One region of the Diaphorobacter sp. LR2014-1 genome, then DNA from elsewhere that is predicted to be linked to it. Evidence: predicted binding sites of a transcription regulator. Region 1 holds the regulator's gene; each other region holds the start of a gene.
What was found. The regulator FNR, encoded in region 1, switches genes on or off when oxygen is low (the NO sensors DNR and NnrR bind a similar motif). The targets are predictions, from matches to a motif close to TTGATNNNNATCAA.
Positions count from the first base shown of each region.

Region 2: a site for FNR is predicted at 2,290-2,303, ahead of ubiM (5-demethoxyubiquinol-8 5-hydroxylase UbiM). Genes of this name have one in related genera too.
Region 3: a site for FNR is predicted at 2,093-2,106, ahead of BV908_RS00860 (universal stress protein). Genes of this name have one in related genera too.
Region 4: a site for FNR is predicted at 2,111-2,124, ahead of BV908_RS10750 (CZB domain-containing protein). Genes of this name have one in related genera too.

Region 1 is NZ_MTBE01000003.1:99,223-102,799, reverse strand. It holds gene ccoG (cytochrome c oxidase accessory protein CcoG) at 1-505, shown strand, start outside; gene BV908_RS03825 (FixH family protein) at 585-845, shown strand; gene BV908_RS03820 (hypothetical protein) at 922-1,209, shown strand; gene fnr (fumarate/nitrate reduction transcriptional regulator Fnr) at 1,250-1,993, opposite strand; gene hemN (oxygen-independent coproporphyrinogen III oxidase) at 2,165-3,547, shown strand; gene BV908_RS03805 (sulfite exporter TauE/SafE family protein) at 3,551-3,577, shown strand, end outside.
Region 2 is NZ_MTBE01000001.1:202,531-206,107, reverse strand. It holds partial or broken gene BV908_RS00975 (sensor domain-containing diguanylate cyclase) at 1-869, opposite strand, end outside; gene ubiM (5-demethoxyubiquinol-8 5-hydroxylase UbiM) at 957-2,222, opposite strand; gene BV908_RS00965 (DUF6139 family protein) at 2,395-2,634, shown strand; gene BV908_RS00960 (acetoacetate--CoA ligase) at 2,748-3,577, shown strand, end outside.
Region 3 is NZ_MTBE01000001.1:180,804-184,380, forward strand. It holds gene BV908_RS00845 (hypothetical protein) at 1-91, opposite strand, end outside; gene BV908_RS00850 (LysR family transcriptional regulator) at 215-1,186, shown strand; gene BV908_RS00855 (metallophosphoesterase) at 1,203-2,048, shown strand; gene BV908_RS00860 (universal stress protein) at 2,161-2,583, shown strand; gene BV908_RS00865 (TetR/AcrR family transcriptional regulator) at 2,584-3,216, opposite strand; gene BV908_RS00870 (LysR family transcriptional regulator ArgP) at 3,287-3,577, opposite strand, start outside.
Region 4 is NZ_MTBE01000012.1:27,051-30,627, reverse strand. It holds gene BV908_RS10755 (ATPase, T2SS/T4P/T4SS family) at 1-1,376, shown strand, start outside; gene BV908_RS10750 (CZB domain-containing protein) at 1,507-2,031, opposite strand; gene BV908_RS10745 (LLM class flavin-dependent oxidoreductase) at 2,227-3,258, shown strand; gene gspF (type II secretion system inner membrane protein GspF) at 3,320-3,577, shown strand, end outside.

The sequences.
Region 1 (3,577 bases):
GGATAAGATGAAGTATCCGCGCGGGCTGATTCGCTTCTCGACGCAGAACGGCGTCAAGAACCACTGGACCCAGTCGCAAATGCTCAAACGCGTGCTGCGACCCCGTGTGTTGTTCTATTCAGCGGTGCTGGTGGTGTTGTGCGTCGGCATGCTGGCCAGCTTGGTGGTACGCACCCCGTTGAAGGTGGACATCGTGCGCGACCGCGCTGCGCTCTCGCGCATCGTGGCGGGAGGCAAGCTGGAAAATATCTACCGGCTGCAGATCATGAACGCCACGGAGGGGGCGCAGCGCTACACCATCAGCGCCCACGGCATGGAAGGGCTGGAAGTGGCGTCCGAGACCGCAATTGACATTGGACCGGCGGAATCCCGATGGGTGGTTGTCCGTCTTCAAATTCCGTATGGCTCAGCATCTCCCGGATCGCATACGGTGTATTTCGATATTCAAGCGCAGGGTGATAAAGCCCAAGTGGCAGAGAAATCCGTGTTCCTTGTGCCTCGCTGAAGGCGGTCGTGGAATGCAAATGAACAAGCTGTGCTCATAAATGAGCGAGGAGTTGGTATCGATGTCGAGTAATTCCCCCATGAATCTGGAAGACGCAGGAAAGCCTTGGTGGACGTTTGGCCATGTCTGGCTTGTCATCGCGGGGCCGGTGATAGTCATCATTGCGGGCTTCGTGACCCTCTGGCTGGCCGTGAGCCAACCTGACCCCGTCATCGCGGAAGACTATTACCAACGGGGATTGAACATCAACGAGACCCTGAAGGAGTCTGGGGGCGACATGACGCCTGCCATGAAGGGGCGCAACCATGCAGCTACTCCGCTGGAGGATCAACCGCGCTGACCGGCAGGGCGAGTCCTCTTTGCATGCCGGAGAACAGATGCTAGGCTGTCAACTACACCTGCTAGGAGATGGGCGAATGTGGATGCAACGATTGATGTGGATCGCGTGGCCGGCCTTTTTGATGGCGGGCGTCATGGAAATGGTGGTGTTCGCCTTCGTGGATCCAGAAGCGCTGCAGTGGTTTGATCAACCCCTGCATCTCTCGCGCGAAGGTGTGTATACCATCGCCTTTTTCACGTTCTGGTTCGTACTCATGGCTTCCAGCGCATTGACGACGCTGTTGTCACTCTCGCCCTTTGAGTTGAATCGCTGCCCCGTGCCCAAAGGGGCGCGGCCGGCTGATTGCGCCAAATACGTTTCCTGATCTTTCCGCCCATCAGTTATGAATCAGCAAAAACCCAGGCTTAATGGCAGGCTTGCTGGCTGTTGACAATGCGCTTCAGCGCATCGGTATCGACGATGCGCACATGGCGCTGTTTTACTTCCACAATACCTTCTTCCACGAACTTCGAAAACGTGCGGCTGACGGTTTCCAGTTTCAATCCCAGGTAGCTGCCGATCTCTTCGCGTGTCATGCGCAGCACCAATTCGGATTGTGAGAAACCCCGGGCATGCAAGCGTTGTACGAGATTCAACAGGAATGCGGCAAGGCGTTCCTCGGCACGCATACTCCCCAGCAACAGCATGACCCCATGCTCGCGAACAATCTCGCGGCTCATGATCTTGTGCACATGGTGCTGTAGTGCCGTTACTTCGCGCGACAACTCTTCAATACGATCGAAAGGCATGACGCATACTTCGGCGTCTTCAAGCGCTACCGCATCGCAAGTGTGACGGTCGCTCACGATGCCATCCAGGCCGATGATCTCGCCCGCCATTTGAAAACCTGTCACTTGGTCGCGACCGTCTTCGGTGGCGACACAGGTCTTGAAGAATCCGGTGCGGATAGCAAAAAGGGATGTGAAGGGTTCACCGTTCCGGAAAAGCGTGCCGCCACGCTTGATCTTGCGTCGTACAGCAACAATGTCATCGATGCGCTTGAGTTGCTGGTCGTCCAGACCCACGGGCATGCACAGCTCACGCAGATTGCAGTTTGAGCAGGCAACTTTGATGGTCTGGAGATTCGTATGCATGGGAACCCTGTTCATGGCTTGAGCTTACCTCTGAACGGCTGGGAGACATGGAATGCCGTAGGCCGTTGGACGACTTTGAGCCGAAGTCAAATTGTCGCCACAAGGACCTTATGGGCGCTTGATCAACGTCAAGGACTCATGGGGGACTCTACGGCACAGTGATATGAAAGTGCAAGGAATCCCGTCATGACCGTTGTTACAACAGAGCTCCTGCGTCGCTTTGACGTCCCAGGGCCGCGCTACACCTCTTATCCGACTGCTGATCGTTTTGTCGAGGCTTTTGGCGAGCGGGAATACATCCTTGCGCTGCAGCAGCGTCGCGTGGGTTCGGTAGCCAAGGCGATGCCTTTGTCGCTTTATGTCCACATCCCGTTTTGTGAATCGCTGTGCTATTACTGCGCGTGTAACAAGATCATTACCCGGCATCCAGAGCGGGCAGAGGTCTACTTGCGTTACCTCAGCCGTGAGATCGACCTGCATACGGCGCACTGCGGTGTGGGTCAGCATGTGAGCCAGCTGCATTTCGGCGGAGGCACGCCTACTTTTCTGACGGATGACGGTTTGCGCGAACTGATGGGCATGCTGAGGCGCAGTTTCGTCCTCGTTCCGGGGGGGGAGTACTCCATAGAAGTGGACCCCCGGACCGTGGATGAAGCGCGGCTGGGATTGTTGGCGGAGCTGGGTTTCAATCGCCTGAGCTTTGGCGTGCAGGATTTCGACCCTGAAGTACAAAAGGCCGTGCACCGCATTCAGCCTGCCGAAAAGGTGTTCGCGTTGGTCGATGCGGCTCGCAAGCTCGGGTTTGAATCGGTGAACGTGGATTTGATCTACGGGCTGCCGCGACAGACACCGGAGTCGTTTGATTGCACCTTGGAGCAGGTAGCCGAGCTGCGGCCAGACCGGATCGCGCTGTATGCGTACGCTCACTTGCCAGAACGCTTCAAATCGCAGCGACGCATCATCACGGCCGAGTTGCCCATGGCTTCGGCCAAGGTGTCCATGCTGGCCCGGTCACTTGATGTGTTCCAGGAGGCCGGCTACGTCTACGTGGGCATGGACCATTTTGCGCTGCCAGACGATGCGCTGGCGGTGGCCAAGCGGCAAGGCAGGCTGCACCGCAATTTCCAAGGCTATAGCACGCAGCCCGATTGCGACCTGATTGGTCTGGGCGTTTCTGCCATCGGGCGCGTGGGCGCTACTTATAGCCAAAATGTGAAAACGCTAGACGAGTATTACGACTGCATTAACCAGGGGCATTTGCCTGTGGTGCGCGGGCTGGCGTTGACCAAGGACGACTTAGTGCGCCGCGCAGTCATCATGGCGTTGATGTGCCAAGGTGAATTGCTGTTTGAGCCGTTGGAACAGTCTTGGCTGATTGATTTCCGCAGTTATTTCGATGCGGAATTACAGCAACTGCAAGAAATGGCGGCTCAGGGCTTAGTGAAAATCAGTGATGAGGGCGTTGAAGTCACGCCCATGGGGTGGTATTTCGTGCGCGGCGTGGCCATGGTGTTCGACAAGTATCTGCAGGCTGACCGCAACCGCGCTCGCTTTTCCCGGATTATTTGACCCATGCTGTGGGCGCTGGCCACGACGGCC
Region 2 (3,577 bases), on a different contig from region 1:
CCCCGCCAAAGCGCCCGCGCGTGGCCTGTGCCAGACGCTGGCCGAACCCCTGGCGGGCCGCCTCCAGCGCCGGGCCGGGCGCGGGGCCGGGGCCTACGGCCACGAACTCATCGCCCCCGTAGCGTGCGACGAAGTCCTGCGCGCGCGGCGCCGCGCAGCTGATCGGCCATGTCGGCCAGGAAGAGGTCGCCCACCTCGTGGCCATAGGTGTCGTTGATCGCCTTGAAACCGTCCAGGTCCATGAAGGCGATCAGCACCGCCGTGCCCTGGCGCGCGCCTTGCGCCAGTTGCTGGTGCAGCATTTCGCGCAGCGCGCGGCGGTTGGGTAGGCCGGTAAGGGCATCGGTCGCCGCATAGGCCGCCAGCCGGGCATTGGCCTGCAGCAATTGCTGCAGCAGCTGCTCGCGCTCGACCTGCTGGCCAATGAGCCGCGCGAACAGCGTCAGCGCGTTGCGCGCCTGTGAAGTGAGCTCCTGGCGCTCGTCGCTGGCGGCGCAAAGCGTGCCGTAGAGCTGGCCGTCGGCCATGCGCACCGGTGTGCTGGCGTAGGTCTGGATGCCCAGCGCCGCGGCGGCCTGCGAATCGCCCCAGCATTGCCCCACGTCGGCGGTGAAGGGGCGGCCCTCGTCCAGCGCGCGTTTGCACAACGTGTCGTGCCAGGGCACGCTCAGTCCCTCCGGGATCTGCATCTGGCGCGTGTTGCGCGCGTACAGCACACGCTGCACACCCCGCTCCAGGTCCACCACCGTGAGGTAGGTGGATTCGAACCCGGTGATGTCTTCCAGCAGCTCCAGCAGCGGCCGGGTGAGCTCTTCGACGGTGCGTGCGCGGGTGACGGTCTCGCTGAGATGGTCCAACAGGTTGTCCATGCGGCCATTATGGGTGGGTGTGCCGCAGGACGCTGGCCGGGACAGGCAGCGAACGCCTGCCCCTCCAGTTGGATCACGGTGTGCGCGCTAAGGTGCGGCGCTGGGCCAGGCGGGGCGCCGGCCTGTGAGCTGGCTCACGATGGCGCCCTTGAGGGGCGGCAGCCGGTTGGCGCCCGCCAGCACCACCTGGCGCAGCAGGCGGGGCAGCGGCCGGTCGTCGGTGTACAGGCGCACGATGGCATTCGTGCCCTGGTACAGCGGCCAGGCGTGGCGGTGATGGCCGCGCGCGTAACCCTCCAGCACGCTGGCGGCGCCGATGTCCGCGCCGCGCTCGCGTGCCTGGGTGAGAGTGCGCGTGAGGCTGTCCACACCCGCCAGCCCCATGTTGAACCCGTGCGCCGTCACCGGGTGCATGCCGACGGCCGCGTCACCCAGCAGCGCGCAGCGCGCGGCGGCGAAGCGGTGCGCATACACGGCGACCAGCGGGTAGGCGTGGCGCTCGCCCACCAGCCGCATGGCGCCCAGGCGGTCCTTGAACTGGGCTTGTACGCGTGCGGCGAATGCCTCAGGGGGCAGTGCCAGCAGCTCCTGCGCATGCGCCGCGCCGGTGGTGACCACGGCCGAGCACATCGGCGCGCCATCGACCAGGTCGCCCGGCAGCGGCAGGATCGCCAGCGTCTGCTCGTAGCCGAAGCACTCGTGCGCGACCTCGTGGTGGGGCAGCTCATGGCGCAGGCGGCAGACGATGACCGTGCGGCCGAAGTCGTGCATGGCCGCGCCAATGCCCAACTGGCGCCGCGTGGCGGAAAAGCGGCTGTCGGCAGCCACCAGCAGCGGGGCCTGCAGACGCAGGGGCGCTGCGTCGAGGTTGCGGGTGTCGGTGTATTCCAGCTCAGCATGCGCGGGCGTGACGGCCACGCGCGTGACGCGCGCCTCGGTGACCAGTCGTACGCCGGGCGTGTGCGCGGCCACTTCGTAGGCCGTGCGGCGCAGCGCGTGGTTGGGCACGATCCAGCCCAAATGCTGGACGCCGCTGCCGCCTGCATGCAGCTGCATGGCCCCGCGCTGGCCCACGGGGCCGTCGTGCACCTGCGCCTCGCGCAGCAGGCCGACCTCGTGCGCGGCCAGGCGCTGCCAGCTGCCGATGCGCTGCAGCGTCGCCACGCTGGGGTGGGTGAGTGCAATCTCGCGCCCGTCGGCCGGGGGCGCGGCCAGCGTGGAAGCGGGTTGCTGCTCCAGCACCGTCACCTGCATGCCAGCCTGGGCCAGCGAGGCCGCCAGCGACAGCCCGGCAGGCCCCGCACCCACGATGAGCACGTCGCTGCGCTGAGAGGAAACGTCTTGTGTTGTCATGATTGAGAAACAGGCCGCCGGCAGTGGCAACAGCGGGCAATTGTCGGCAGGGCGGAAAGCGGCGATCTTGCCTTGCGTCAAGCACGGCGGCCATGCGGCCGCTTCCTACGCCGGGCGGGCGATGGTCTCACTACAGTGGAGAACCCTGCAACCAGCAAGCAAAGGACCCGACATGCGCGTGGACATCTACCGCCGATCCGAAGCCGAGGGGCGTTATTCCCATCTGGCCGTGCCCGAGGGCAAGCCCATACCGCAGGAGGCCATCAATACCGATTGGAACTGCGAGCACCGCGCCGTGGAACGGGACGAAACCCAGGCGCACTGGAACGACCTTGGTATTCCCGAGCCCGGACGGCAGCTGCGCGATAAGGGCTATGCCATCACCAGCGTGACGGAGCAGCCGCGGCGCTGAGGCCAGGTGCGGCCGGCGAGGTGCCGCCGGCCAGGTGCGACCGGCGAGGTGCGGCCGGCCAGTTGTCACGTGCGTGGCGCGCACGGCGACCGCGACCGCGCTAGGCTGTGCGCATGGAGACACACCACAACATCCCCCCAACACACCCGCCTTACACGCCCCAGATACGTCGCTACCAGGATGGGCTGCAGGCGCAGCACGGCCTGCGCTTTGACGATTACGACGCGCTATGGCGCTGGTCCACCACCGATCTGGACGCCTTCTGGCAGAGCGTCTGGGACTATTTCGACCTGCAGTCACCCACGCCGCACCGCGCGGTACTCGCAAAGAACGTGATGCCCGGCGCGCAGTGGTTCCCCGGCGCGCAGGTGAACTACGCGCGCCAGGTGCTGCGCCATGTGGGCGCCGCACAGGCCGCGGGCCAGCCGGCCCTCATCGGCCGCAACGAACGCGGCGAGCGCCGCGAGCTGTCCTGGCCCGCGCTGCGCCGGCAGGTGGCGGCGCTGGCGCTGCACATGAGGGCCCAAGGCGTACAGCCCGGCGATCGCGTGGCAGCCTACCTGCCCAACATCCCCGAGACCATCGTCGCCTTCCTGGCCTGCGCCAGCATCGGTGCGGTGTGGAGCCTGTGCGCGCCCGACATGGGTACGCACGCGGTGCTGGACCGCTTCCGCCAGATCGCTCCGACGGTGCTGTTGGCCGTGGACGGCGTCACCTATGGGGGGCGCGACCATGACCGTTGCGACGTGCTGGCCGAGCTGCGCGCGCAACTGCCCACGCTGCGCCACGTGGTGCTGGTGAACAACCTGGATGCTTCAAAAACAGTAGCTGATACCGCTTGCTACGCAAGCGTCATCGCCCGAAATGATGCAGAGACTGCGGCCTTTGAACCGGCGTGGCTGCCGTTCGACCACCCGCTGTGGATCGTCTATTCCAGCGGCAC
Region 3 (3,577 bases), on a different contig from region 1:
CAGCGGTTTGCTTCAGATGGCTTGCGGCCTCTTCAATGCGTGCAATGCCGTGGTGCTGGACAGGAACATCGATGTGTACAAACTTCGTCATGATGCGACTCGTACGCCAGTGTTGGCAAAATTGCCGGGCGGTGCAGCAATACTAGGGTTTACCCTGGTTTGTGTCTAATTTATATGTTGAATCACCCATATTCATCTGCGTGATGATTGAAGCATGCAGCCATTGAACTTTCGCACGCTGGATCTCAATCTGCTGCGCGTCTTTGACGAGGTCATGGCCGAGCGCAACCTGACCCGCGCCGCCGAGAAACTGGCCATCACACAGCCCGCCGTGAGCAACGCACTGCGCCGGTTGCGCGAGGTGCTCGGCGACGAGCTGGTCACGCGGCGCGGCCACGGCGTGGAGCCCACGCCGCGGGCACTGGCCCTGTGGCCCGCCGTACGGCACGCATTGGCACAGTTGCAGGAGACACTTTCCCCCGGGCGCTTTGACCCGGCGTCCGCTCAGACGACCTTCGTTCTGGCGATGGCCGACGCCACGGGTGCCACGCTGATCCCGCCACTCATCGAGATCGTGGAACGCGAGGCCCCCGGCGTCTCGCTGCGCGTGGTGCCGCTGACCACGCGCGACCCGCGCCGCCTGCTGGACGACGAGAGCGCCGACATGGCCGTGGGCTACTTCCCCGCCGTGCTGGCCGACCTCACGGCGCGGGCGCAGTCGGACAACGTGGTGGCGCACGAAAGCACCCGCCTCTACGATGGCCAGTACGTGTGCGTGATGCGCGCGGACCACCCGCTGGCCGCCGTGCCGATGACGCTGGACCTGTACTGCGCCGCGCGCCACCTGCTGGTGAGCTTCTCGGGCAAGCCCTTCGGCTTCATCGACGGGGCATTGGCCGCGTTGGGACGTGAACGCCGCATCGTGCTTACCGTGAACCAGTTCTTCACCGCGGGACGGGTGGTGGCCACCACGGACCTGCTCACCGTGCTGCCGCGCCACTTCGTCGGCGTGGCCAGCGTGCGCGACGAACTGGTGTGGCGCCCGCTGCCCATGACGCTGCCGCCCGTGCACGTGGACGCACTGTGGCACCGCCGGCGCAACCACGACCCCGCCCACCGCTGGCTGCGCGAGGCGATTGCGCGCGCCGCGCGCAACACGCCCGCCCCCATTCACCGCCAGGATTGACCCGTCCCACTCACCCATGAAGCTGCAACTGCTGTCCGACCTGCACCTGGAAGCCCACCCGCATTTCACCCCCAGCCCCGCCGTTGGCGCCGATGTCCTGGTGTTGGCCGGCGACATCGGCTCTTACCAGGCCGGCTCGCTGCTGTCGGACGACGACTTCGGCCTGGCGCGCTTCTCCCCTCTGCCGCAGTACGCCGGATGGCCCACGCCAGTGGTCTTCGTCCCTGGCAACCATGAATACGACACGCAGGACTTCGACGCCGCGCATGCGCGCCTGCGCCGCATCTGCGACCGGCTGGGGCTGATCTGGCTGGAGCGTGAGAGCATGGTGCTGCAGGGGGTCCGCTTCGTTGGAACGACGCTGTGGAGCGACTTCGACGCGCTGGCCGATCACGCGGCGATCACCGACCCGGGCCAGCGACTGCAGCGGCGCGAGAAGGCGTTCCGCGCGGCCAATTTCTATCTCTCCAAGACTGGCAGCACCCGCCAGGGTGTGCCCTTCCTTGCAGCCGAGGTGCGCGAACAGGCCCTGGTTTGCCAGGCCTGGCTACGCAACGCGCTCGCGCAGCCCTTTGCGGGCACGACGGTGGCCGTCACGCACTTCGCGCCCAGTCTGCTCAGCGCCGATCCGCGCTACGGCCTGGTGCCGGGCACAGCGGGGTTTTGCAATGCGCTGGACGACTGCCTGCCCCACGCCCAGCTGTGGCTGCACGGCCATCTGCATGCCCCCAGCGACTACCTGGTGCGCGGGGCCCGCGCGGACGGCGCGCCCTGGAGCTGCCGCATAGTGGCCAACCCGCTGGGCTATGCCCGCAAGGGGGAGCAGGCAACCTTTCAGCCGCACTGCGTGCTCACCGTATGATGCGTGCGGGCCCTGCGCCCGCCACCGCGTACCGCATCAAAAATATGACTGAAGTCAAGACAACAGGCGCCAGCGCGGATTAGTCTGATTTCTCGTTTCCGGAGCACTTCGAATGAACATCCTGCTTGCTGTCGACGGCAGCACCTACACCAAGAAAATGCTGGCCTACCTGGCCGCTCACGACGAGATGCTGGGCAGCTCGCACACCTACACGGCCATCACCGTGCAGCCCCAGTTGCCTCCCCGCGCGCGCGCCGCGCTCGGCAAGGAAGTCGTGGACAAGTACCACGCTGAGGAAGGCGAAAAGGTGCTGTCGCCCGTCGTGAAGTTCATGGCGCGTCATGGCGTGCAGCTCAAGACCATGACCAAGGTGGGCCCGGCGGGCGAGACCATCGCCAAGGTGGCCGAGTCCGGCAAGTACGACCTGATCGTCATGGGCACGCACGGCCACGGCTCGCTGGGCAAGCTGGTGATGGGCTCGGTCAGCACGCAGGTGCTGGCCAACTGCCAGGTGCCGGTACTGCTGGTGCGCTGATCAGGCCACCCGCATGGCGGGGCCGCTCGCCAGGCCGCTCAGGCAGGTGTCCGCGGCCCAGTCGATGATGCACTCGTCCGCATAGCCGCGGTCGCGCAGCATGCCGAGCATGGGATCGGCATTGCGCGCCAGCAGCGCACACAAGATCACATCGGGCGGCAACTCGCGCCGCAGCTGTCCCTGGGCCTGCGCCTCGACGATCCAGCCGAGGATGCAGGCATGCACCTCCTGCATCGATGCCCGGTAGGCGTCGCAGGCGCGCAGCGCCTGGGCCAGCGCGGAGTTGCGGCTGGGCAGCAGCGGCACCTCGTCGGCCAGTTGCAACTGCAGCGTCCAGCACAGCAGCGCGTGCAGGCGCTGCATGGCGCCCAGTTCGGCCGGCAGCGCCGCCAGAAAGCGCTGCAGGCGCTCCACCACATGCACCATGGCGGCCGAGCACAGGTCGTCCTTGCCGGCAAAGTGTTTGTACAGGCTGGCCTTGGCAATGCCCACGGCCGCGGCGACCTCGTCCACGGTCATGGTCTCGAAGCCTTTTTCGCCCAGCAGGCGGCTCGCGGCCTCCACGATGGCATCCTCGCGCGCCCGGAGCATCTGCTCCTTGAAGGACGGACGGGGCGGCTGCAACGTGTTCATGCGGGCGATGTTAGCGAGCCTTCACCCCGCGCAGGCCGATAACCCTAAAGACCCCCATCCGCGTGTGCCGTCAGGCCGACAGGTACTGCGCCGCCGCGCTGGTGAGCGCATCGGCCAGCGCATCCAGCACTTCCGACTCCAGGTTCCATGAGTGCCAGTACAGCTGGATGGGCAGCGTATGGCCCGGCGCCAGGTCCACCAGCCGGCCTTGCTGCAGCCAGGGGCGCGCGAGCAGCTCGGGCACCACGCTCACGCCCCAGCCCGCGGCCACGGCGCGCACCTGGCCCTCCGAGCTGGGCACGAACACGCGGCTGAGAGACACGCGTTTCAGGCCAAAGGTGCGCGTGACGAACTCGGCCTG
Region 4 (3,577 bases), on a different contig from region 1:
TGCCCTACGCATTTGCGCGCAGCAGCCAGCTGCTGCTGGAAGACGACGGCCAGCAGCTCGTGCTGTGGCACGGCCCGCAGCCGGACGCCGGCGCGCTGTCCGAAGTGCTGCGCAAGCATGCCGTACACCAGTTCATGCCGCTGGACGCCCCCACGCTGGCGCAGCGCATCAGCGCGGCGTATTCGCAAAGCGAATCCAGCGCGGCCACGGTGGTGAGCGAGGTGGAAGAAGGCGCCGACCTCTCGCGCATGATGCAGGAGCTGCCCGCCGTGGAAGACCTGCTGGAGTCCGCGGGCGACGCGCCCATCATCCGCATGCTCAACGCCCTGCTCACGCAGGCCGTGCGCGACGGCGCGAGTGACATCCACATCGAGCCCTACGAGCGCCACTCCAGCGTGCGCTTTCGCGTGGACGGCACGCTGCGCGAGGTGGTGCAGCCCAACCGCGCGCTGCACGCCGCGCTGATCAGCCGCCTGAAGATCATGGCGGACCTGGACATCTCCGAAAAGCGCCTGCCGCAGGACGGACGCATCAGCCTGCGCCTGGGCACCCGCGCCGTCGACGTGCGCGTGTCCACGCTGCCCAACGCCCATGGCGAGCGCGCCGTGCTGCGCCTCTTGGACAAGAGCGAGAGCAAGCTGAACCTGGAGGCCGTGGGCATGCAGGGCGAGGTGCTGGCGCGGCTGGCGCACCTGATCCAGCAGCCGCACGGCATCATCCTCGTGACCGGCCCCACGGGCTCGGGCAAGACCACCACGCTGTACGCGGCGCTGGCGCGGCTGGACGCCGCGCGCAGCAACATCATGACGGTGGAAGACCCCATCGAGTACGAGCTGCCCGGGGTGGGCCAGACGCAGGTCAACGCCAAGATCGACCTGACGTTTGCCAAGGCCCTGCGCGCCATCCTGCGCCAGGACCCCGACGTGATCATGATCGGCGAGATCCGCGACTTCGAGACCGCGCAGATCGCCATCCAGGCCTCGCTCACCGGCCACTTGGTGCTGGCCACGCTCCACACCAACGACGCGGCCAGCGCCATCACGCGCCTGACCGACATGGGAGTGGAGCCGTTCCTGCTGTCCTCGTCGCTGCTGGGGGTGCTGGCGCAGCGCCTGGTGCGCAAATATTGCGGCGAGTGCCACGGTGCAGGCTGCGAGCACTGCGGCCATACCGGCTACGCGGGGCGCACCGGCGTGTTCGAACTGCTGGTGGTGGACGACGCCATCCGCGCGCAGATCCACAACCAGGCCCCGGAGGCCGAGGTGCGCACCCAGGCCCTGGCCGGCGGCATGACGCTGATGCGCGACGATGGCGAGCGGCTGATCCACGCCGGCATCACCAGCCGCGAAGAAGTGCTGCGTGTGACGCGCGACTGAGCGGACAGGCCGCAGCGGCGCCTTTCAAAAACAGGAGCGCGGCGCGCTTGCCAAGACTGGGTTTTCAATACAAATTGCATTGAAAACCATTACAGACAAGCGCTAGTAGCTCTTATATCAATAGCGAATTTCAGCGTTCACCTGTGGCCATCGGCTGGGGGGGACGCTTCCCGTGGTCCAGCCCGCGCTGCAGCTCCTTGAGCAGCAGCACCACCTGGCGCGACGCATGCTGGCAGCTCTTGAACGCCTGCTCGGCCCGCAATTGATCGCCCTGCGCCAGATGCGTCAACAGCACGGCCGCCTGGTGGTGAAAATACTGGTGGCGGCGCATCAGCATGTCGAAAGCAGGAAAGTGCCCCAGCGCCACGCGCCCGCTGCCGTGCAGCCAGCGGCCCAGCTCGGAACAGGTGTCGTCCACCACCGTTTCGGGGCGCAGCTGTTCGTCGCGCGCGCCCGCCAGCGCTTGGGCCAGCCAGGGCAGCCAGCGCTCGTGCATGACGATGGCAGCCTCGATGTCGAACGCCGCCAGGAGCCGCGAAGCCTCTTCGTCGTACAGCACCAGCGCGCTGGCCTCGCTCGCAGGCAGCGAAGTCCAGTCCTCAGGCGCGGCCAGGCCATCGGCACGCGGCTGAAACAAACGGCTGAAGAACCCCATAGACACCCCCCGCACGCCCCGTGCATCACTTCCTGGCAGCGTCGCACAGGACGCCAAAAGTGACAATATGTTTCGTGTGTTGATTTAAAACAAATTCAGTATATCAATAGCAAAACGCTATGCACCATGCGGGAACCTCTGCCCACCATACCCGCGGCGCAGCACGGATTTCACCCGCAGCCCACAATCGGTGCCATGACCACACATTCCCTGCCTTTACTTTCCATGCTTGATCTCGTGCCCGTGCGCGAGGGCGGCACCGTGGCCCAGGCACTGCAGATCGCCGTGCAGACGGCGCAGCATGTGGAGGCGCTGGGCTTCAAGCGCTACTGGCTGGCCGAGCACCACAACATGCCGGGCATCGCCAGCTCTGCCACGGCCGTGCTGGTCGGCCACGTGGCCGGGGCCACGCGGTCCATCCGCGTGGGCTCGGGCGGCATCATGCTGCCCAACCACGCGCCGCTGGTGGTGGCCGAGGCCTTCGGCACGCTGGCCGAGCTCTACCCCGGCCGCATCGACCTGGGGTTGGGCCGCGCACCCGGCACCGACGGCGCCACCATGCGTGCCCTGCGCCGCGACCGCGTGGAGACCGAGGCCGACTTCCCCCGCGACGTGGCCGAGCTGCAGCAGCTCTTGGCGCCCGCGCAGCCGGGCCAGCGCATCACCGCCGTGCCGGGCGCCGGCACGCAGGTGCCCCTCTGGCTGCTGGGCTCCAGCCTGTTCTCGGCGCAACTGGCGGCGCAGATGGGCCTGCCCTACGCCTTCGCCTCGCACTTTGCGCCGCGCATGCTGCACGCGGCCATCGACATCTACCGCCGGCTGTTCCGCCCCTCGCCGACATGCGCCAAGCCCTACGTGGTGATCGGCGTGCCCGTGATCGCCGCACCCACCGATGACGAGGCGCAGTACCTGGCCAGCAGCACCTACCAGCGCGTGCTGGGCATCCTCACCGGCCAGCGCGGACTGCTGCAGCCGCCCGTAGAAGGTTATCTGCAGAGCCTCGCGCCGCAGGAGCGCGCCGCCGTGGCCGACTTCCTCGCGGTCGGCGTGGTCGGTGGCCCGCAGACCGTGCGCGAGGGCCTGCAGGCGCTGCTGGCCGCCACGCAGGCCGACGAATTCATGCTGGTGAGCGACGTGTACGACCCGGCGCTGCGCCTGCGCTCGCTGGAGATCACCGCCCAGGCGCACGCGGCACTGTCACCCGCAGCGGCTACCATGGCGGGCTGAACGGGTCGACTGCGGCCCGCCCAGTTTGCCCCTGCTCGCCCACCGCCGCTGACTTCTCCGCATGCCCGCCTATTCCTTCGAAGCCCTGGACGCCCAAGGCCATGTGCGCCGCGGCACCCTGGAGGCCGACAGCCCCAAGGCCGCCCGCAGCCTGCTGCGCGCCCAGGCCCTGGTGCCCCTGGATGTGGAGGCGCTGGCCGCTGGCGCCGCTCCCGGAACACCCCCCACGCTGGCGCAGCGGCTGTTCACGCGGCCGGTGTTCAACGCCACGGGGCTGGGCGTGTGGACGCGCCAGCTCGCCGGGCTGGTGGGCTCGGGC